DNA from 2 places in the Kitasatospora sp. NPDC002522 genome. Region 1 is predicted to be linked to the other one. Evidence: riboswitches for the same ligand, from Rfam matches in the RefSeq annotation. Region 1 holds a riboswitch; the other holds the start of a gene.
The links. Region 1 has a riboswitch for glycine ahead of gcvT (glycine cleavage system aminomethyltransferase GcvT). Riboswitches for the same ligand answer to the same signal wherever they lie in the genome.
Positions count from the first base shown of each region.

Region 2: linked by a shared signal. The riboswitch ahead of gcvP (aminomethyl-transferring glycine dehydrogenase) and the one ahead of gcvT (glycine cleavage system aminomethyltransferase GcvT) in region 1 are both predicted to bind glycine.

Region 1 covers NZ_JBSFXE010000011.1:148,632-158,689, reverse strand. The annotation lists gene ACWD4U_RS12380 (L,D-transpeptidase) at 85-1,275, shown strand; gene ACWD4U_RS12375 (ATP-binding protein) at 1,411-1,977, shown strand; gene ACWD4U_RS12370 (L-serine ammonia-lyase) at 2,202-3,569, opposite strand; gene glyA (serine hydroxymethyltransferase) at 3,718-4,986, opposite strand; gene gcvH (glycine cleavage system protein GcvH) at 5,000-5,374, opposite strand; gene gcvT (glycine cleavage system aminomethyltransferase GcvT) at 5,476-6,612, opposite strand; glycine riboswitch at 6,637-6,745, opposite strand; glycine riboswitch at 6,746-6,846, opposite strand; gene ACWD4U_RS12350 (enhanced serine sensitivity protein SseB) at 6,985-7,752, shown strand; gene ACWD4U_RS12345 (enhanced serine sensitivity protein SseB C-terminal domain-containing protein) at 7,872-8,720, shown strand; gene ACWD4U_RS12340 (ABC transporter permease) at 9,258-10,058, shown strand, end outside.
Region 2 covers NZ_JBSFXE010000024.1:103,482-113,539, forward strand. The annotation lists gene infC (translation initiation factor IF-3) at 1-335, opposite strand, end outside; gene ACWD4U_RS21340 (DUF1844 domain-containing protein) at 797-1,186, shown strand; gene gcvP (aminomethyl-transferring glycine dehydrogenase) at 1,302-4,172, opposite strand; glycine riboswitch at 4,390-4,494, opposite strand; gene ACWD4U_RS21350 (PRC and DUF2382 domain-containing protein) at 4,684-5,790, shown strand; gene ACWD4U_RS21355 (MFS transporter) at 5,952-7,427, shown strand; gene ACWD4U_RS21360 (DNA polymerase IV) at 7,570-8,940, opposite strand; gene ACWD4U_RS21365 (SanA/YdcF family protein) at 8,976-9,722, opposite strand; gene ACWD4U_RS21370 (MerR family transcriptional regulator) at 9,783-10,058, opposite strand, start outside.

The DNA of each region.
Region 1 (10,058 bases):
GTTCACCCCCCTTGCGCCGTCATATCAGCAGAAAGACCTGTCAGCCGACAGGCGGGCGCGTGGGGAGAGCGGACAGTGAAGTCGATGCGAGGGCGATTCGCGGTGGGAGCGGTGGCGGGCGCCCTGGTGCTGATGGCCACGGCGGGGTGCAGCGGCGGTACGGCGACGGCGCAGAGCCCGACGGCCTCCGGCACGCCGAGCCCGGCCAAGCCGACCGTCTCGGCCGCAGCCATCGCGATCGAGCCCGCGGCCGGCGCCACCGACGTCAAGCCCGCCGGCGCGCTCAAGGTCTCCGCCACCGGCGGCAAGCTCACCACCGTCAAGGTCACCGGCCCGGACGGCACCGAGGTCCCCGGCACCCTCACCGCCGACGGCCTCGGCTGGACCCCCGGCGGCAACCTCCAGGTCTCCACCGCCTACACCGTCAACGCCCAGGCGGTGGACGCCCAGGGCGTCGCCACCACCGCCACCAGCTCCTTCACCACGCTCACCCCGACCAAGGACGCCGGCGCCCACGACAACGTCGACGACGACGCCACCTACGGCGTCGGCATGATCGTCTCGGTCCACTTCGGCAAGGACGTCAAGAACAAGGACGCGGTGCTGGCCGGCATCACCGTCACCGGCTCCGACGGCACGGTGGCCAAGGGCCACTGGTTCGGCGACGACCGCCTGGACTTCCGCCCGCAGGACTACTGGAAGTCCGGCACCAAGGTGACGGTGAAGTACCGGCTGAAGAGCGTGGAGACCGCGCCCGGCGTGTACGGCGGCGTGGACAAGGACGAGCCCTTCACCATCGGCCGCTCGCAGATCTCCACCGCCGACGTCGACACCCACCGGATGACCGTGGTCCGCGACGGCCAGGAGGTCGACTCGGTCGGCTTCACCGCCGGCAAGCCCGGCTTCGACACCTGGAACGGCACCATGGTGGTCGAGGCCAAGGAGGGCACCACCCGGATGACCTCCAACGGCGTCACCCCGGCCGGCTCCGGCGACGAGTACGACCTCGAGGTGCCGCACGCCATGCGGCTCACGGACTCCGGCACCTACGTGCACGGCAACTCCTGGAGCGGCAGCCTGATCGGCCGGGCCAACGCCAGCCACGGCTGCATCGGCGTCACCGACACCAAGGACGGCAGCCCCGACACGCCGGCCGGCAAGCTCTACGACTCGACCCTGGTCGGCGACGTGGTCAAGGTGCTCAACTCCAAGGGCGCCACGGTCTCCGCGGAGAACGGCCTGAGCGGCTGGAACGTGCCCTGGGGCCAGTGGTAGGACCCGCCGGGACGGGCGGCTCGGGCGCACGGCGCTCGGCCGCCCGTTCGGTTGCTGTGGGCATATGCCAACCGAATAGTGATCGTTTGCTCATTGTCCGTACGCGGCCGCTCGCGTTCCGCAATGATGGGGCGCATGGCGGGATGGGGCGAACCGGAGCAGGCATCACATCGACTGCCGGGCAGCCGGATTGACGAGCTGTCGGAACCCGGCATCGGCGTGGTGCTGGCCGACCTGGAACGGCTGACCGCCGAGGAGATGGAGCACACCTTTCTCGGCGTGCTCAGCGACCCGGACTCCGCGGAGGAGGTCCGGCTGCCCTCCCGCCCGGAATCCGCCGGGGTGGCGCGCAGGCTCGTGCTGTCGGTCTTACAGGCGTGGAAACTCCATCAGCTCCTGGAAGCCGGCGAACTGCTGACCGGTGAACTGGTCGCCAACGCCGTCCGACATGCCGGCGGTCGCATGATCGGCCTCAAGGTCGTCCGGCGGCCGGGATGGCTGCGGATCGAGGTCCGCGACTCCTCCCGCTCCCTGCCCTGCCTCATCCTCGCCCCCGAGACCGGCTACCAGAACGGCCACGGCCTGCGCCTCGTCGACGCCCTCGCCGACCGCTGGGGCGCCGATCTCCTGCCGCGCGGCAAGGGCGTCTGGTTCGAGATGAAGGTCCGCGACCGCGACCGCGTCGCCGCCACCCTCGCCTGACCGCCCCACCCCGGAAAACGATGCGGGGCCCCTGTCCGCGGTGTTCGCGGTCCCGGGGCCCCTGCGCGTCACCGGGCGGCCAAGGGGGTGCGTGCCACGCGGTGGAAGTTGTCAGGTCGATCCGCCCGACTTGTCGACTATCGCATGCCCTTGGGTGCCAAACAAAATCGATCCCAAGGCGTGTGCTTCACTTCACCTTCACTTCAACGGCGCGATGGGGAGCGTTAGCACTCGATGACGTTGACGGCCAGGCCGCCGCGCGAGGTCTCCTTGTACTTGATCTTCATGTCGGCGCCGGTCTCCTTCATCGTCTTGATCGCCTTGTCAAGGGAGACGTGGTGCCGGCCGTCACCCCTGAGGGCCATCCTCGCGGCGGTCACGGCCTTGACGGAGGCCATGCCGTTGCGCTCGATGCAGGGGATCTGGACCAGGCCGCCGACCGGGTCGCAGGTGAGGCCGAGGTTGTGCTCGATGCCGATCTCGGCGGCGTTCTCGACCTGCTCGGGGGAGCCGCCGAGGACCTCGGCGAGGCCGCCCGCGGCCATCGAGCAGGCGGAGCCGACCTCGCCCTGGCAGCCGACCTCGGCGCCGGAGATGGAGGCGTTCTCTTTGAAGAGCATGCCGATCGCGCCGGCGGCGAGCAGGAAGCGGACGATGCCCTCGTCGTCGGCGCCGGGGATGAAGTTGATGAAGTAGTGCAGGACGGCGGGGATGATCCCGGCGGCGCCGTTGGTGGGGGCGGTGACCACGCGGCGGCCGGAGGCGTTCTCCTCGTTGACGGCCATCGCGTAGAGGGTGACCCACTCCATGGCGTTGGCCGGGCCGATGCCCTCGGCGCGCAGGGCGCGGGCTCCGGCGGCGGCGCGGCGGCGGACCTTGAGGCCGCCGGGGAGGATGCCCTCGCGGGACATGCCCGCGGCGACGCACTCCTTCATGACGGCCCAGATCTCCAGCAGGCCGGCCCGGATCTCCGCCTCGCTGCGCCAGGCCTTCTCGTTCTCCAGCATCAGGCCGGAGATGGACAGCCCGGTCTCCCGGGTGAGGCGCAGCAGCTCCTCGCCGGTGCGGAACGGGTAGCGCAGCACGGTGTCGTCGGGCTTGACCCGGGCCTCGCCGATGGCGTCCTCGTCGACCACGAAGCCGCCGCCGACCGAGTAGTAGGTCTTCTCCAGCAGCACCTCGCCGGAGGCGTCGTAGGCCCACAGCGTCATGCCGTTGGCGTGGTACGGCAGGGCCTTGCGGCGGTGCAGGACCAGGTCGGAGTCCGGGTCGAAGGGGAGCTCGCGGCGGCCGAGCAGGTTGATCCGCTTGGTGGCGCGGATCCGCTCGACGTCGAGGTCGGCCTGGTCGACGTCGACCGTGCGCGGGGAGTGGTTCTCCAGGCCGAGCAGGACCGCCTTGGGGGTGCCGTGGCCGTGTCCGGTGGCGCCGAGCGAGCCGTACAGCTCGGCGCGCAGCGAGGCGACGTCGTCGAGCAGGCCCTCCGTGTTGAGGCGACGGGCGAACATCCGGGCGGCCCGCATCGGGCCGACGGTGTGCGAGGAGGACGGTCCGATGCCTACGGAGAAGAGGTCGAAGACGCTGATGGCCACGGGGTGACGTCCTTGTCTGGTCTCGTGGAGTGGTCCGTCTCGTGGACGGAGGGCGGGGCACGGAACGGGGCACCGCGCGCACTGTCCAGTGTGCGCGGTGCCCCGGTTTGTCCGGTGGCCGCCGGGTTGGGGCGGCCGGTCGGACGGGTTACAGCTCGGGGTAGAGCGGGTGCTTGGCGGCCAGGGCGGTGACCCGGGCCTTCAGCGCCTCGGCCTTGGCCTCGTCGAAGCCCGGCAGCAGCGCCTCGGCGATGACGTCCGCGACCTCGCGGAAGTCCTCGGCGTCGAAGCCGCGGGTGGCCAGCGCCGGGGTGCCGATCCGCAGGCCGGAGGTGACCATCGGCGGGCGCGGGTCGTTCGGGACGGCGTTGCGGTTGACCGTGATGCCGACCTCGTGCAGGCGGTCCTCGGCGTCCTGGCCGTTGAGCTCGCTGTTGCGCAGGTCGACCAGGACCAGGTGCACGTCGGTGCCGCCGGAGAGGACGGAGACGCCGGAGGCGGCCACGTCGTCCTGGAGCAGGCGCTCGGCGAGGATCTTCGCGCCCTCCAGGGTACGGCGCTGGCGCTCCTTGAACTCCTCCGTGGCGGCGACCTTGAAGGCCACCGCCTTGGCGGCGATCACGTGCTCCAGCGGGCCGCCCTGCTGGCCGGGGAAGACCGCGGAGTTGATCTTCTTGGCGTGCTCGGCCTTGGAGAGGATGACGCCGCCGCGCGGGCCGCCCAGGGTCTTGTGCGTGGTGGTGGTGACCACGTCCGCGTACGGCACCGGGGAGGGGTGCAGGCCCGCGGCGACCAGGCCGGCGAAGTGCGCCATGTCGACCATCAGCAGGGCGCCGACCTCGTCCGCCACGCGGCGGAAGGCGGCGAAGTCCAGCTGGCGGGGGTAGGCGGACCAGCCGGCGATGATCAGCTTCGGCTGGTGCTCCTTGGCGAGGCGCTCGACCTCGGCCATGTCGACCTGGCCGGTCTTCTCGTCCACGTGGTACGCGACCACGTTGTAGAGCTTGCCGGAGAAGTTGATCTTCATGCCGTGGGTCAGGTGACCGCCGTGGGCCAGGTTCAGGCCCAGGATGGTGTCACCCGGCTGGATCAGCGCGAACATCGCCGCGGCGTTCGCCTGCGCGCCGGAGTGCGGCTGCACGTTGGCGTGCTCGGCGCCGAACAGCTCCTTGATCCGGTCGATGGCGATCTGCTCGACCACGTCGACGTACTCGCAGCCGCCGTAGTAGCGGCGGCCCGGGTAGCCCTCGGCGTACTTGTTGGTGAGCACCGAGCCCTGGGCCTCCATGACCGCCACGGGGGCGAAGTTCTCGGAGGCGATCATTTCCAGGGTGGTCTGCTGGCGGTGCAGCTCGGCGTCGACCGCGGCGGCGATCTCCGGGTCGAGCGCGTGCAGGGACTGGTTGAGAACCGTCATGGGGGACTCCCGGTCAGGCGCCGGTGAAGGCGGAGTAGCCGTCGGCGTCGAGCAGCTCGTCGGTGGCCTCGACTCGGACCTTGAACAGCCAACCGCCCTCGAAGGGCTCCGAGTTGACCAGGGCCGGCTCGTCGATGACCGCCTGGTTGACCTCGGTGACCTCGCCGGTGGCGGGGGAGAAGAGGTCGCTGACCGACTTGGTGGACTCGAGCTCGCCACAGGTCTCACCCGCGGTCACGGTGTCGCCCACCGCGGGGAGCTGGACGTACACGATGTCGCCGAGGGCGTCGGCCGCGTGCGCGGTGATGCCGACCGTCGACACCCCGTCCACGGCGGCGGTCAGCCACTCGTGCTCCTTGGTGTACTGCAGGTGCGTGGGGTTGCTCATGACGTCATTCTCCAGGATCGCGTGAGGGGAGGGCGCAGCCGTCCGCTGGGCGGACGGACGGGAAAAGGTCTGCTGGAAGGGTGTGCGGGGCTGACGGGACGTCAGCGGGCGCGCTTGTAGAACGGCAGCGCGACGACCTGGACCGGCTCGGCCTTGCCGCGGACGTCCACCGCGACGGTGCCGCCCGGCTCGGCGTGCGCGGCGTCCACGTACGCGATGGCGATCGGCTTGCCGAGGGTCGGCGACGGCGAGCCCGAGGTGATCCGGCCGATCGGGGCGCCCTCGGCGTCCACCACGGTGTACTCGGCGCGCGGCACCCGCTTGCCCTCGGAGACCAGGCCGACCAGCTTGCGCGGGGGGTTGGCCTCGGCCTGGGCGGCGGCCTCCTCCAGCGCCTTGCGGCCGACGAACGCGCCGCCGTTGGTGGTCTTGTCGAACCGCACCACCCGGCCGAGGCCCGCGTCGAACGGGGTCAGCTCGGTGGACAGCTCGTGCCCGTACAGCGGCATGCCGGCCTCCAGGCGCAGCGTGTCGCGGCAGGACAGGCCGCACGGGATCAGGCCCTTGTCGGCGCCGGCCTCGGTGAGGGCGGTCCACAGGTGCTCGGCGTCGGCGGGGGCGCAGAAGATCTCGAAGCCGTCCTCGCCGGTGTAGCCGGTGCGGGCCAGCCAGACGTCCTTGCCGGCCACGGTGGCGGGCAGCAGGGCGTAGTACTTCAGGCCGGGCAGGTCGGCGTCGGTGACCGAGGCGAGGATGCCGTTCGCCTCCGGGCCCTGGACGGCGAGCAGCGCGTAGGCGTCGCGGTCGTCGCGGACGGTCGCGTCGAAGCCCTCGGCGCGCTCGGTCAGCGCGTCCAGCACCACCTGGGCGTTGGAGGCGTTGGCGACCACCAGGTACTCGTTCTCGGCGGTCCGGTAGACGATCAGGTCGTCCAGGATGCCGCCGTCCTCGCGGCAGATCATGGTGTAGCGGGCGCGCAGCACGCCGAGCGCGGAGATGAAGCCGACCAGGGCGTGGTCGAGCAGCTCGCCGGCCTGCGGGCCGGACACGGTGATCTCGCCCATGTGCGAGAGGTCGAAGAGACCGGCCTTGGTGCGGACGGCGAGGTGCTCCTCGCGCTCGCTGCCGTAGCGCAGCGGCATGTCCCAGCCCGCGAAGTCGGTCATGGTGGCGCCGAGCGAGCGGTGCAGTGCGTCGAGCGCGGTCAGGCGGAGGGACACGACAGGACTCCCGGTCATCTGGAAACGGGCATGCTGGGGCGGATCTCCCCGTCTGTCGTCAAACCTGAGAGCTTCACCGCCTCCTGAACAGGATGGCGGCTTGCACCGTGGGTGGGCGCACGGCGCGGCCGTGTCCACTTTCCAGATGTGCCTCGCCCGCGCGGTAGGGGGGCCTGAGAGATTCCGGGGAGGACTTGCTCCTTCGGCGCCGGTCGCGACCAGGGGTCGTTCCGGCTCTCCCGCGCGGGTTCGAGCGGCCGGTATGAAGTTTGGGCGCCGCCATCATGGCATGCCGGAGCCCCCTCGCGGGAGTGGGGTTCGCCGCCACGCGCCGCGGACGGACCGTGCGCGCCGCTAACCTGATCGCAACCGCGGATGTGGAGGGGCGAGATGGGGTTCCCGCTGGGGCAGGTTCCGGAGGGCGGGGGCTGGCCGGCCAACGAACTGGAGCAGGTGTTGACGGCCGCGCTCGGCGACCCCGGGGCGACGCCCCGGGTGATCGAGGTGCTGGCCCGCAGCCAGGTGTGGATCCCGCTGCCGTCGGGCGCCGACCCGCAGGGCGGCTCGCTCGACCTGCCGACCCTCGAACTGGCCGGGGCGCCCTACGTCCCGGTGTACTCCTCGCAGGAGCAGTTCCTCCAGCACTGCCCGGGCTTCCCGTTCGCGATCGCCCCGATGTGGGAGTTCGCCCGCGGCCTGCCGCTGGGCATCGGCATCGCGGTCAACCCCGAGGCGCCGGTGGGCATCCCGGTCCCGCCGGAGGGCGTCGGCGAGCTGCGCCGCGGCCCGCGCGGCGAGCAGTGGGAGGCGCAGGGCGTCGTCGAGGGCGCCCGGGTCGCGCTCAAGGAGCCCGAGCCGCACCTGGAGCCGTTCGCCTTCCTGGCCGCCGCGACCACCGAACTCGCCCACGTGCCGGGCGTGCTGACCGCCCGCCGGGCCCTGGCCCGGGTGGAGGGCGAGCCCACCCTGCTGTACGTCGGGGTGCAGCTGGACCCGGTCGCCCCCGCCGACCCCGCCGAGGTCAACCTGGCGCTCGGCCGGGCGCTGGGAACCGCCCCGCCGAGCTGGGGCGTCCACCTGGTGCTGCTCGACCTGGTCGCCGACCCGGTGGTGGACTGGCTGCTCGGCCGCGTCCAGCCCTTCTACGTCCGACCCTGACCATCCATCATGGGGTCCGCACGGGGGACGGCGGCATGACGGCTGTCGGGCCCGCCCCATAGGGTTGCCCCGGCACACCGGAGCGCGGTTGGCGGCGGACGACGGAAGAGGGCGACGACGTGACGGGAGCAGCCGGCGATCCGGGCGAGATCGAGCGTGCCCTCGCAGCGGTCGCGCCTGACCGCTGGGAGGCGTACGAGGGCCTGCTGCGCGCCCTGGCCGGCGGTCAGGTCTGGATGCTGCTGTGGCACGGCAGCCCCGGCAGCCCGGACGCCCAGTACGGGAACATGGAGATCGGCGGGCACGGCTACGCGCCGTGCGTGACCTCGCCCGGGCAGCTCGCGGCCAGCGGCTGGAGCCGCGGCCACGAGGTGGTGTCCGGGCTGGAGATCGCCGGCGCGCTCTACCGCACCCGCTGGGGACTCTGGCTGGACCCGCACCGCCCCGGCGGCGGCGTCGGCGTGCCCTGGGCCGACCTGCGGCGGATCGCGGTCGGCCTGGACCGGCTGCCCGCCGGGCCGCTGCGGATCTCCGAACCGTCCGTGCAGGCGCCGCAGTTCTTCGCCGTGCTGGAGCAGCAGGCGGGCGAGGTGCGGCCGCTGCGCTCGCTGCGCCGGGCCTGGGTGCAGCCGGTGCTCGGCGAGCCCTACCTGGCGGTCGGCCTGGACCTGTACGACACCTCCGCGCCGGCCGTCGAGGCGGCCCGGGCGCTGGTGCAGCGGGCGGCCGCGCACGCCCCCGAGGGGCTGGCGGTGTCCACGGTGATGATGGCCGACGAGTTCGACCCGGTGGCGATGTGGCTGTGGGCCCACGCCCGCCCGTTCTTCGACCGGCAGTCCGGGCAAGCCGGACAAGCCGCCCCGGCCCCGCAGCCCTACCCGACCGGCTTTGGTTACGCAGCGCCACCACCGGCCGGTCCCGCCGGGGCCTGGCCGCAGGCTCCGTGGCCGGGCTATCCGGGCCGATGACAATACCCTGACACCCGCTCAGAAAACCCCCGACGCGACCTTTACCGAGGTCGGCGGGGGTTTTTTGCCAGCCCATGATCTACGCGCGAAACCCCCCGCACCACCTGGCGTTTTCCCGCCACTGGCGGGGGAACGTCAGCATGCCCCTTGACGGACATGTAACACCTGTGTGAAGAGCGTTATGCGGCCGCAACGAATGTGCATGCCGACAGATCACAGTTAGGCATCCTTCGGGATGGGGGTCTTCCGCCGGGCGCGTCCCATGACAGAGAGTGCTGCGCAATGCGGAGTGCAGGACGAACCCCACGAAGGTGAACGCACCGCCGCCACAGCATGAACCGCACGATGCGCACCTCCGTGCGGCGGCACCATGCACTTCCGCATTACGCAGTACACGGCTTCATCCCGTATGACCTGCTTGCTCACGCACTTCTGCACCGCCGCATCGGCGTCCGGCACCACCGCAACCGCTCTGCATTCCGCACCAAACGCGACTCCGTGGGCCGGCCACCGTCGGCGAGGGGAACGAACTGACTCATGACCACACCCACCGAGACCTCCGGTCCGGCCGCCGGCTCGCAGCCTGACGCCGCGTCAATTCCGGAGCCTGCCAAGAAGATCGAGGGCCGATCGCCCGGGCGCATCGCCTGGGACCGCCTGAAGCGCGACAAGGTCGCGCTCGGGGGCGGCGCCGTCGTGGTCCTGCTGATCCTGGCGGCCGTCTTCGCACCGGTGCTCAGCGCGCTGTTCGGCCACCCGGTCGACGAGCCGCACCCGGACCAGATCAACCCCGACCTCGGCCTGCCCAATGGCGCCTTCGGCGGCATCAGCGGGGACTTCCTGCTCGGTGTCGACCCCGTCTTCGGCCGGGACGTGTTCTCCCGCATCCTCTACGGGGCCCAGATCTCGCTGCTCGTCGCGCTCGGCGCGGCCGCGGTGGCGATCCTCTTCGGTGTGGTGCTCGGCATCATGGCCGGCTACTTCGGCGGCTGGGTCGACAACGTGATCAGCCGGATCATGGACGTGCTGCTGGCCTTCCCGCAGCTCCTGTTCAGCATCGCCCTGGTGTCGGTGATCCCCAACTCGGTGCTCGGCCTGGGTGACACGACCGTTCGCGTGCTGGTGCTGATGATGGTGATCGGCTTCTTCGGCTGGCCCTACATCGGACGCATCGTCAGAGGCCAGGCGATGTCGCTGCGCGAACGCGAGTTCGTGGACGCCGCGCGCAGCCTCGGCGCCGGCCGCGCCCACATCCTGTTCCGTGAACTCCTGCCCAACCTGGTGGCCCCGATCCTGGTCTACACGACCCTGATCATCCCCACCAACATCTTGAACGAG
Region 2 (10,058 bases), on a different contig from region 1:
TGCTTGAGGAACCGAACGACGTGACCCTTCTTGGTGTCATAGTCGTGCGGGTCGATCTTCGGCCGGAGCTTCATCTCCTTGATGACCGTGTGCGCCTGGTTCTTGCGCGCCTCACGGGCCTTCATCGCCGACTCGTACTTGAACTTGCCGTAGTCCATGAGCTTGCACACCGGCGGGCGGGCCGTCGCGGCCACCTCGACCAGGTCCAGGTCGTACTCCTGGGCAAGCTCCAGCGCCTTCGCGAGCGGGACGATGCCGACCTGCTCGCCGCTGGGACCGACGAGTCGCACCTCGGGGACGCGAATCCGGTCGTTGATGCGGGGCTCGGTGCTGATGGGGCCTCCTCGGTTGCACCTTCTTCGATGCGGCCGTCGGACGGCGGTCGCACGTAGTGGTTTCGACCACTGGGCGGGGCTTCATTCATGCTCCGCTGCTCCTGCCGCCTGGCAGAGGCACCGAACGCACGAAAAAAGCCCCGCACGGTACAGGCGGGGCTCCACACGTTCCGGATGTCCTCGCGGACACCACTGGCGACGGGCAATCCTCACGGGCGCCCTTCGCGGACCGTACCCGTCGGCCCTTCGGCCGATCAGGTGGGAGACTGTCGCGGTTGCCCTCTCGGGCCTCCTGAGGTGGAGCCTCCACTTGCTGGCCGGGCACCCCGAAGGGACTACCTGGCCGGTCAGTCTCGAAGCATACCAGCGTTCGGGGGCCGACCGGTATTCCGACCCCTCGCCGCCCGCCTTGTACGCTCCCTTTGTACTGCGCTTTCGCACCAGCATCCCGGAGTGACACCGTGACCAGCCAGCCCGACCACGACCACACGCCCGAGTCCGCGGCGTCCGACGAGGCGATCGGCTTCGACGACCTGACCCGCGACATCGCCGAGGTCCCGGCCGTCGAGGTGATCACCACCGTCGCCGTCCACCTGATGAGCGCCGCCGCCGTCAAGTGCGGGCTGGCCGAGGGCGGCGAGGCCGACAAGGACCTCGACGAGGCCCGCAAGCTGATCACCGCCCTGGCCGGCCTGGTCACCGCCGGGGCCCCCGAGATCTCCAACTTCCACGCCGCCCCGCTGCGCGACGGCCTGCGCTCCCTGCAGCTGGCCTTCCGCGAGGCCTCCCTCATCCCCGACGCCCCGGGCTCCGGCCCCGGCGAGAAGTTCACGGGCCCGGTCTACTCCTGACCCGCGCAGCGCTCTGCGCCCCGACAGGGGCGCGGGAAACCGCGCGAGGCGGAAGACGCCCAGCAGAAAGCCGCCCGCCGAGGGAAGTCCCCCGGCGGGCGGCTCACTTGTCGGATCAGGCGTCGTACTCGTCCAGCGGCGGGCACGAGCAGACCAGGTTCCGGTCGCCGTACGCGCCGTCGATCCGCCGCACCGCCGGCCAGTACTTGTCCGCCGGGTTCACGCCCGCCGGGAAGACCGCGGTCTCCCGCGAGTACGCGTGCTCCCACTCGCCCGCCAGCATCGACGCGGTGTGCGGGGCGTTGCGCAGCGGGTTGTCGTCGGCCGGCCACACGCCCGCGCCGACCTGCTCGATCTCGCCGCGGATCGCGATCATCGCCTCGCAGAACCGGTCGATCTCGTGCAGGTCCTCGGACTCGGTGGGCTCGATCATCAGCGTGCCGGCCACCGGGAACGACATGGTCGGCGCGTGGAAGCCGTAGTCGATCAGGCGCTTGGCGATGTCGTCGACGCTGACGCCGGTCTCCTTGCTGAGCGGGCGCAGGTCGATGATGCACTCGTGCGCGACCAGCCCGCCGGGGCCGGTGTACAGCACGGGGTAGTGCGGGGCGAGCCGCTTGGCGATGTAGTTGGCGTTCAGCACGGCCACCTGGGTGGCGCGCTTGAGGCCCTCGCCGCCCATCAGCCGGACGTACGCCCAGGAGATCGGCAGGATCGCCGCGGAGCCCCACGGCGCGGCCGAGATCGGGCCGACACCGGTCGCGGGGCCGGCCTCGGCCTGCAGCGGGTGGTTGGGCAGGTACGGCGCGAGGTGCGAGCGCACCGCGACCGGGCCGACGCCGGGGCCGCCGCCGCCGTGCGGGATGCAGAAGGTCTTGTGCAGGTTCAGGTGCGAGACGTCCGCGCCGAACTTGCCCGGCTTGGCGAGGCCGACCAGCGCGTTCAGGTTGGCGCCGTCGACGTACACCTGGCCGCCGGCCTCGTGGACGAGCGCGCAGATGTCGGTGATCTGGGTCTCGAACACGCCGTGGGTGGACGGGTAGGTGACCATCAGCACGGACAGCTGGTCGCGGTGCAGCGCGATCTTGGCCTTGAGGTCCTCGACGTCCACGTCGCCGTCGGCGAGCGTCTTGACGACCACGACCCGCATGCCGGCCATCGCCGCGGAGGCCGCGTTGGTGCCGTGCGCGGAGGACGGGATCAGGCACACGTCGCGCTGGAGGTCGCCGTTGGCCCGGTGGTAGGCGCGCACCGCGAGCAGACCGGCGAGCTCGCCCTGCGAGCCGGCGTTCGGCTGGATCGAGACGGCGTCGTAGCCGGTGACCTCGACCAGCTGCTGCTCCAGCTCGCGGATCAGGGTCAGGTAGCCGGCGGCCTGCTCGACCGGGGCGAACGGGTGCAGCTGGCCGAACTCGGGCCAGGTGACCGGCTCCATCTCGGTGGTCGCGTTGAGCTTCATGGTGCAGGAGCCAAGCGGGATCATGCCGCGGTCGAGCGCGTAGTCGCGGTCGGAGAGCCGGCGCAGGTAGCGCAGCATGGCGGTCTCCGAGCGGTGGCTGTGGAAGACCGGGTGGGTGAGGTACTCGTCCTCGCGCAGCAGCGCGGCGGGCAGCGCCTCGGCGTCCTCGGCCACGGCGGCCTCGATGCCGAACGCGCCGAACACGGCGGCCAGGTGCTCGCGGGTGGTGGTCTCGTCGCAGGAGACCGACACCCGGTCCGCGTCGACCCGGTGCACGTTGACGCCCTGCGCCAGCGCGGCGGCGGCCACGGCGTCCGCCCGGCCCGGCACGACGGCCGTGACGGTGTCGAAGAACGCGTCGTGGGCGAGCTGCACGCCGCCCGCGCGCAGGCCGGCCGCGAGGGCGGCGGCGTAGCGGTGGGTGCGGCGGGCGATCGCGGCGAGGCCGTCGGGGCCGTGGTAGACGGCGTACATGGAGGCCATCACCGCGAGCAGCACCTGGGCGGTGCAGATGTTGGAGGTGGCCTTCTCGCGGCGGATGTGCTGCTCGCGGGTCTGCAGGGCCAGCCGGTAGGCGCGGTGGCCGTCGGCGTCGACGGAGACGCCGACCAGGCGGCCGGGCAGGTTGCGGGCGTACTCGGCGCGCACCGCGAGGTAGCCGGCGTGCGGGCCGCCGAAGCCCATCGGGACGCCGAAGCGCTGCGAGGTGCCGCAGGCGATGTCGGCACCGAGCTCGCCGGGCGAGCGCAGCAGGGTGAGGGCGAGCAGGTCGGCGGCGACGGCGACGATCGCGCCGAGGCCGTGGGCCTGGTCGATGACCGGCTTGATCGCGCGCACCGCGCCGGAGGCGCCCGGGTACTGCAGCAGCACGCCGAAGACGCCGCGCTCGGCGATCTCGGCGGGGATGCCCTCGGACAGGTCGGCGACGACGACCTCGACGCCGGTCGGCTCGGCGCGGGTCTCGATGACGGCGACGGTCTGCGGCAGGGTGTCGGCGTCGACCAGGAAGACACCGCCCTTGACCTTGGTGACGCGCCGGGCGAGGGCCATCGCCTCGGCGGCGGCGGTGCCCTCGTCGAGCAGCGAGGAGCCGGAGGTGGCCAGGCCGGTGAGGTCGGCGACCATGGTCTGGAAGTTGAGCAGCGCCTCCAGGCGGCCCTGCGAGATCTCCGGCTGGTACGGCGTGTAGGCGGTGTACCAGGCCGGGTTCTCCAGCACGTTGCGCAGGATGACCGGCGGGGTGAAGGTGCCGTAGTAGCCGAGGCCGATCATCGAGGTGAGGACCTGGTTGCGGCCGGCCAGCTCGCGCAGTTCGGCGAGCACCTGGGCCTCGCTGCGGCCCTCCGGCAGGCCGAGCGCGGTGAGGCTGCGGATGGCGGCGGGGACGGCGGCGTCCGACAGCTCGTCCAGGGAGGCGAACCCGACGTGGGCCAGCATCTTTTCCTGGGCGTCGGCGTCGGGACCGATGTGGCGCTGCTCGAAGGGGCTGGCCTGCTCAAGCTCACGGAGCGTCGGCTGGGCGTTCATGGGGGTCGGGCCTCCTGGTCGCGGACCGGCGGGGGTACGCACGCCGGTCGCGCCGTGGGGCGCCCGGGATGTACGAACCCGTCAGCCTCCCCCTCTGTCATCGGTACCTGAGAGCTTCGCACGGCCGCCCGTGGGGCGCGGCGTGCTTGCACCGTCGGTGAGGGTGGGTGCCGACGGCATCGGTGCCGACGGTCCTGCCCTGCTTTCCAGAGTGACCTGATCTCGCCCGGTACGGATGCCTGAGAGATTCCGGGGAGGGGTTGCTCCTTCGGCGTCCCCGCAGCCCCTCGTACGGGGCCGGGGACTCTCCCGAGCGTGCTCGGCGGTCGCCGCCCAGGTTACCAGCGCGGGCCCGGCCGATCACCGGTGCGGCCCTGTGATCTGCCCCGGACGGCGGCGTCCGGAATGCCACCGTCCGTTACGTGCCGTTTGGTGTGAAGTGGCGGGCCGGCCAGCTCCTCCTCCCGCCCCTCTGACGGACCCTCAAGGAGCAGCAGGACTGGAGGACAGCGTGCAGACCGATATCGATCCGCGCGACCTGATCGGACACAAGGCGGTCGACCGGAACGGTGACAAGATCGGCACTGTCGACGAGGTGTACCTGGACGACGCCACCGGCGAACCGGAGTGGGCGGCGGTCCGTACCGGGATCTTCGGCCGGGACGCCTTCGTCCCGCTGACCACCAGCGAGTTCGCGGGGGACGAGCTGCGCGTCCCGTACGACAAGTCGCTGATCAAGGAGTCGCCGGACTTCGGGGTGGGCCAGCACCTCTCCCCCGCCCAGGAGCTCCAGCTGTACCGCTACTACGGCCTGGACACCGTCGCCGGCACGCTCGCCGGGGAGTCCGGCTCGGCGCCGGCCGCGAAGGAGCGTCCGCGCCCGACGGCCGGCGGCGACCGGGACTTCGGCGCGCTCGCCCCGAGCGTCCCGCCCACGCCGTCTCCGACGAACGGCACGAACGGCACGAACGGCACGAGCCCCGTGAACGCGGCCCCGCCGGCTTCGGCGTCGTACGCCTCCGCGAAGAGCAGCCCGCGGCACGCCTCCGAGCAGCGGCCGGGTGCGGAGCGGGCCGCGTCGGTGGAGCCGACCGCGCCGGTGGAGATCACCTGCCGGGAGGAGCGGCTGGACATCACCACCGAGTGGCACGCGGTGGGCACCACCCGGCTGCGCAAGTACGTGACCACTGAGCCGGTCGAGCGCCGGGTGCCGGTGGTGCGCGAGCGGGTGCGGGTGGAGCGGATCCCGGTGTCGGACGCGGAGCGGGCGGGGCTGACCGAGCAGGAGATCGCCGAGGCGGTCGAGGAGGTCACGCTGCGCGAGGAGCGTCCGGTGGTGCGCAAGTACCTGGCGCCGATCGAGCGGGTGCGGCTGGTGGTGGAGCGGTACACCGAGGAGGAGGTGGTCCGCGACGAGCTGCGCCGCGAGCAGGTGGAGGTGCACGACGCGGCGGTCGGCGCGGACGGCGCGGCCCCGCACCGGACGCAGCAGCAGCCGTGGCACGCGAAGCCGCAGCAGCCGGCGGCCGCCGGGGGCGGCGTGAACGCGGTGCCGCTGTCCGGGCTGAACGGCGGCGGTCTGGAGCACGCCCGTCCGGAGCCGCTGCGCTCGGTCTGACGGCGGGTCAAGGTCCGGCCCCGGTCCGCTTCGGCGGGCCGGGGCCGGGCGCTTTGCCAAAGCTTCACTATTCGATATTTGACACAGTGAAGCATCTCCGGGATGGTTACTTCAGTTCATGCACTATCGCCATCCTGAAGAAAACTTCCCGGAGGATCCCCGTGAGTGAGGCACCACAGCCCACCGCCGCGGCCGACAAGCCCACCAGCGCCCGGGTCCTGCCCGCCCTGATCCTGGCCATGCTGGCGTTCAGTGTGGTGCAGACCGCGGTCGTCCCGATCCTGCCGGGCCTGGCCCGCGAGCTCGGCGTCTCGGGCTCGAGCATCACCTGGCTGATGACCGCCAACCTGCTGTCCGCCGCGGTCCTGACCCCGCTGCTCGGCCGCTTCGGCGACCTGCGCGGCCGCAAGCCGATGCTGCTGGTCTCGCTGGCCGGCCTGGTGCTCGGCTCCGGCCTCGCCGTCACCACCCACTCGTTCACCTGGCTCGTGGTCGCCCGCGTGCTGCAGGGCGCGGGCGGCGGCGTGCTGCCGCTGGCGATCAGCATCGTCCGCGACGAGCTGCCCAAGCAGAAGGTCACCGGCGGCGTCGCCGCGATCTCCGCCTCGATGGGCGTCGGCTCCGGCCTCGGCCTGGTCGCCACCGGCCTGCTGCTGGAGCACTGGAGCTACAAGTCGATCTTCTGGATGGGCCTGGTCTTCGGCCTGCTCGCCGTCGTGCTGGTCGTCGTCCGGGTGCCCAGCGACCCGGTGATCGACAAGGAGGGCGGCGCCGACCCGCTCGGCGCGCTCACCCTGGCCGGCTGGCTGTCCGCACTGCTGATCGCGGTCAGCCAGGGCAACCACTGGGGCTGGACCTCCAACCGCACCCTCGGTCTGTTCGCCGTCGCCGCCGTGGTCGCGCTGCTCTGGCTGCTGGTCGAGTCCAAGGTCAGCCACCCGCTGGTCGACCTGAAGATGATGTCCCGCCCCGCGGTCGCCTTCACCAACATCTCCGGCCTGCTGATCGGCTTCGGCATGTACGGCTCGTTCATGGTGATCAGCAACTTCGCCCAGACCCCGGAGAAGTTCGCCCACTACGGCTTCACCGCCACCGTGCTGCACGCCGGCATCATGCTGCTGCCGTCCGCGATCGGCTCGATGGTGGCCGCCCCGCTCGGTGCGATGCTGATCGCCCGCCGCGGCCCGCGCCTGCCGCTGGTCCTCGGCGGCCTGCTGGGCGCGGTCTCGATGGCCTACCTGGCCGTCCGCCACGGCGCCGAGTTCGACATCTACCTCTCCTCCGCGGTCTTCGGCCTCGGCGTGGGCCTGGCCTACGCGGCGATGCCCGCGTACATCAACGGCGCCGTCCCGGCCGAGCAGTCCGGCATCGCCAACGGCATGAACGCGGTGCTGCGCACCGTCGGCGGCGCCGTCGGCACCGCGGTGATGGCCGCGATCCTCACCGGGGACACCCTGAAGCTGCCGATCCCGGTGCAGCTGCCCACCGAGAACGCCTACCAGCACGCCTTCTGGGTGGCCGCCGCGATGTGCCTGGTCGCCGGCGCCGTGCCGTTCGCGATCCGCCGGATCCGCTCCGCCGCCACCACCCCCGCCGAGCGCCCGGCCGACCTGGCGCTCGCCAAGACCGACGCCTAGCCCCGACAGGCCCTGACGGCGTCCCCCTCGCGTACTGGACACACGCGAGCGGCTCCCGGGCCCGCCGCCACGGGCATCGGCGGCGCGGCCCAGGACCGGCCGACGGCCCCGCACCCCTCCCGGGTGCGGGGCCGTCGCCGTCTCACTCCCCCGCGGACTCACGCAGCGGCAGCGCCCCGGACGGCTCCAGCTCCTCGTCGTCGACCGCGAAGGTGCGCACCCGGCCGGGCGCCGAGTACGGCGTCTCGAACCGGACGGTGACCCGGCCGACGCCGCTGCCCTGCACCCACCCAGGACCGAACTGACGGTGCGTCACGTCCTGCCCGGGCCACCAGCGGCGCACCGCCGGCGGCTGCTCGGGCTGCACCGGCTCCGGCTCGGGCTGCTCCTCCGCCGCCGCCTCCCGTTCCTCCCGCTCCAGCTGGGCGAACAGGTCCTCCTGCGTGTAGTCGGCGAGCTGGGCGACGCCGACACCCAGCAGCCGCACCCCGCCGGTGACGTCGACCTGCATCGCCAGGCGGCGGGCGGTCGAGGCGATCACCTCCTCGTCGTCGGTGGGGCCGCGCAGCGTCTCCGAGCGGGTCAGCGTGGAGAAGTCGAAGCGGCGGACCTTCAGCACCACCGTCCGCCCGGAGCGGCCGGTCGCCCGCAGCCGGCGCACGCAGCGGCCGGCCAACTGCTCGATCTCGCGCAGGATGCGGTCCCGGTCGGCGAGGTCGACCTCGAAGGTGTCCTCCACCGACACCGACTTGGCGTCCCGGTCCGGCACCACCGGCCGCTCGTCCCAGCCGAGCGCCATCTGGAAGACCCCCGCGCCGTGCGCCTTGCCGAGCAGCGCCACCAGCTCCTCGTACCCGGCCTCCGCCAGGTCCGCGACCGCGGTCAGCCCGGCCCGGCGCAGCGCCTGCTCGGTGGCCGGACCGATCCCCGGCAGCGCCCGCACCGGCATCGGCGCCAGCACCGAGCGCTCCGAGCCCGGCTCGATCAGCACCAGCCCGTCCGGCTTGGCCTGCTCCGAGGCGATCTTGGCCATCAGCTTGGACGCCGCCGCACCGACCGACGCGGTCAGCCCCGTACGCTCCACGATGTCCGCCCGCAGGTCCTCGGCCAGCGCCAGCACCAGCTGCGCGCCCTCCTCGGGCGTCGCGTCGGCGAGCGCCGGACCGTACGGCCCCGCCTCCAGATCGACGAACGCCTCGTCCAGGCTGAGCGGCTCCACCAGCGGCGAGCGCTCGCGCAGCAGGCCCATCACGATCTCGCTGTTGGCGCGGTACGCCTCGAACCGGCCGGTCAGGAACGCCGCGTTCGGGCAGAGCCGGCGGGCCTGCGCCATCGGCATCGCCGAGTGGACGCCGAACTTCCGCGCCTCGTACGAGGCCGTCGACACCACCCCGCGCCCGCCCAGCCCGCCGACGATCACCGGCTTCCCGCGCAGGCTCGGCTTGGACGCCTGCTCCACCGCCGCGAAGAAGGCGTCCATGTCGAGGTGGATCACGCTCGGCACGCTGCGCACGCGCCGATCATCCCGCGTGCCACCGACAATCGCCGTCAGCCGCGGTCGGAATCGCTCAACGCCCTGGCCACGCCGTCCTCCCGCGGGCCCAGGAAGTACGGATCCGGCTGGAACAGCGCGTTCAGCAGCGCCTTCCCCGCACCCGGCACCTCCCGCAGCCCGCCGTACCACCAGGTGGCGTCGTGCCACTCCTCCACGCCCACCGCGTACGCGTCGATCCCGGCCGCCCGGCACAGCGCCAACGCCCGCCGCACGTGGAAGGTCTGACTGACCAGCACCGCCTTCTCCACCCCGAAGATCCGGCGCGCCCGGGCGCAGGAGTCCCAGGTGTCGAAGCCCGCGTAGTCGCCGACCACCCGCACCCCGGGCACCCCGCGCTCGATCAGGTAGCCGCGCATCGCGTCGGTCTCGTCGTACGCCACCGTGCCGTTGTCGCCGGTCACCAGGATCGCCCGCACCTTGTGCCGCCGGTACAGCTCCAGCGCCGCGTCGAGCCGGTGCGCCAGGTACGGCGAGGGCTTGCCGTCGAACAGCCCGGCGCCGAACACCACCGCCACCGGCGCCTCGGGCGCGCTGTCCACCGTGCCCACCCGCGAGGACTGCGACGCCCACAGCCAGGCACTCGGCGCCAGCGCCAGCACCGCGCACAGCACCAGCGCCTGGAACCACCGCCGCTGACCGCGCCTGCTCCCCCAGCCCGGCGGCCGCCACGCCGCCAACGCCCGCCCGCTCCGGCCCAGCCGGCGGACCAGCGCGCGGCAGCGCCGCCCCAGCCATCTCATGATCGACACACCGGTGCGGACGACTCCCGCCCGCCCCGCGGTTCCCGCGCCGACGGACCGTCAGACCGCGCGATTGCGGCGCTGCGCCAGCTCGTCGGCCGGATCCTGGCCCACCAGCGTCTCCCCGGTGTCGGTGCGCTCCGCGTGCAGCCGCCCGAGCGTACCCTCCAGCTCCAGCCAGACCGCGCCCACCGCGATGCCGAACACGCCCTGACCACCGTTCAGCAGATCGACCACCTGCTGCGGCGACGTGCACTCGTACACCGTCGCGCCGTCGCACATCAACGTCAGCCCGGCCAGGTCCTGCTGGTCCGCGGACTGCAGGTGGGTCACCGC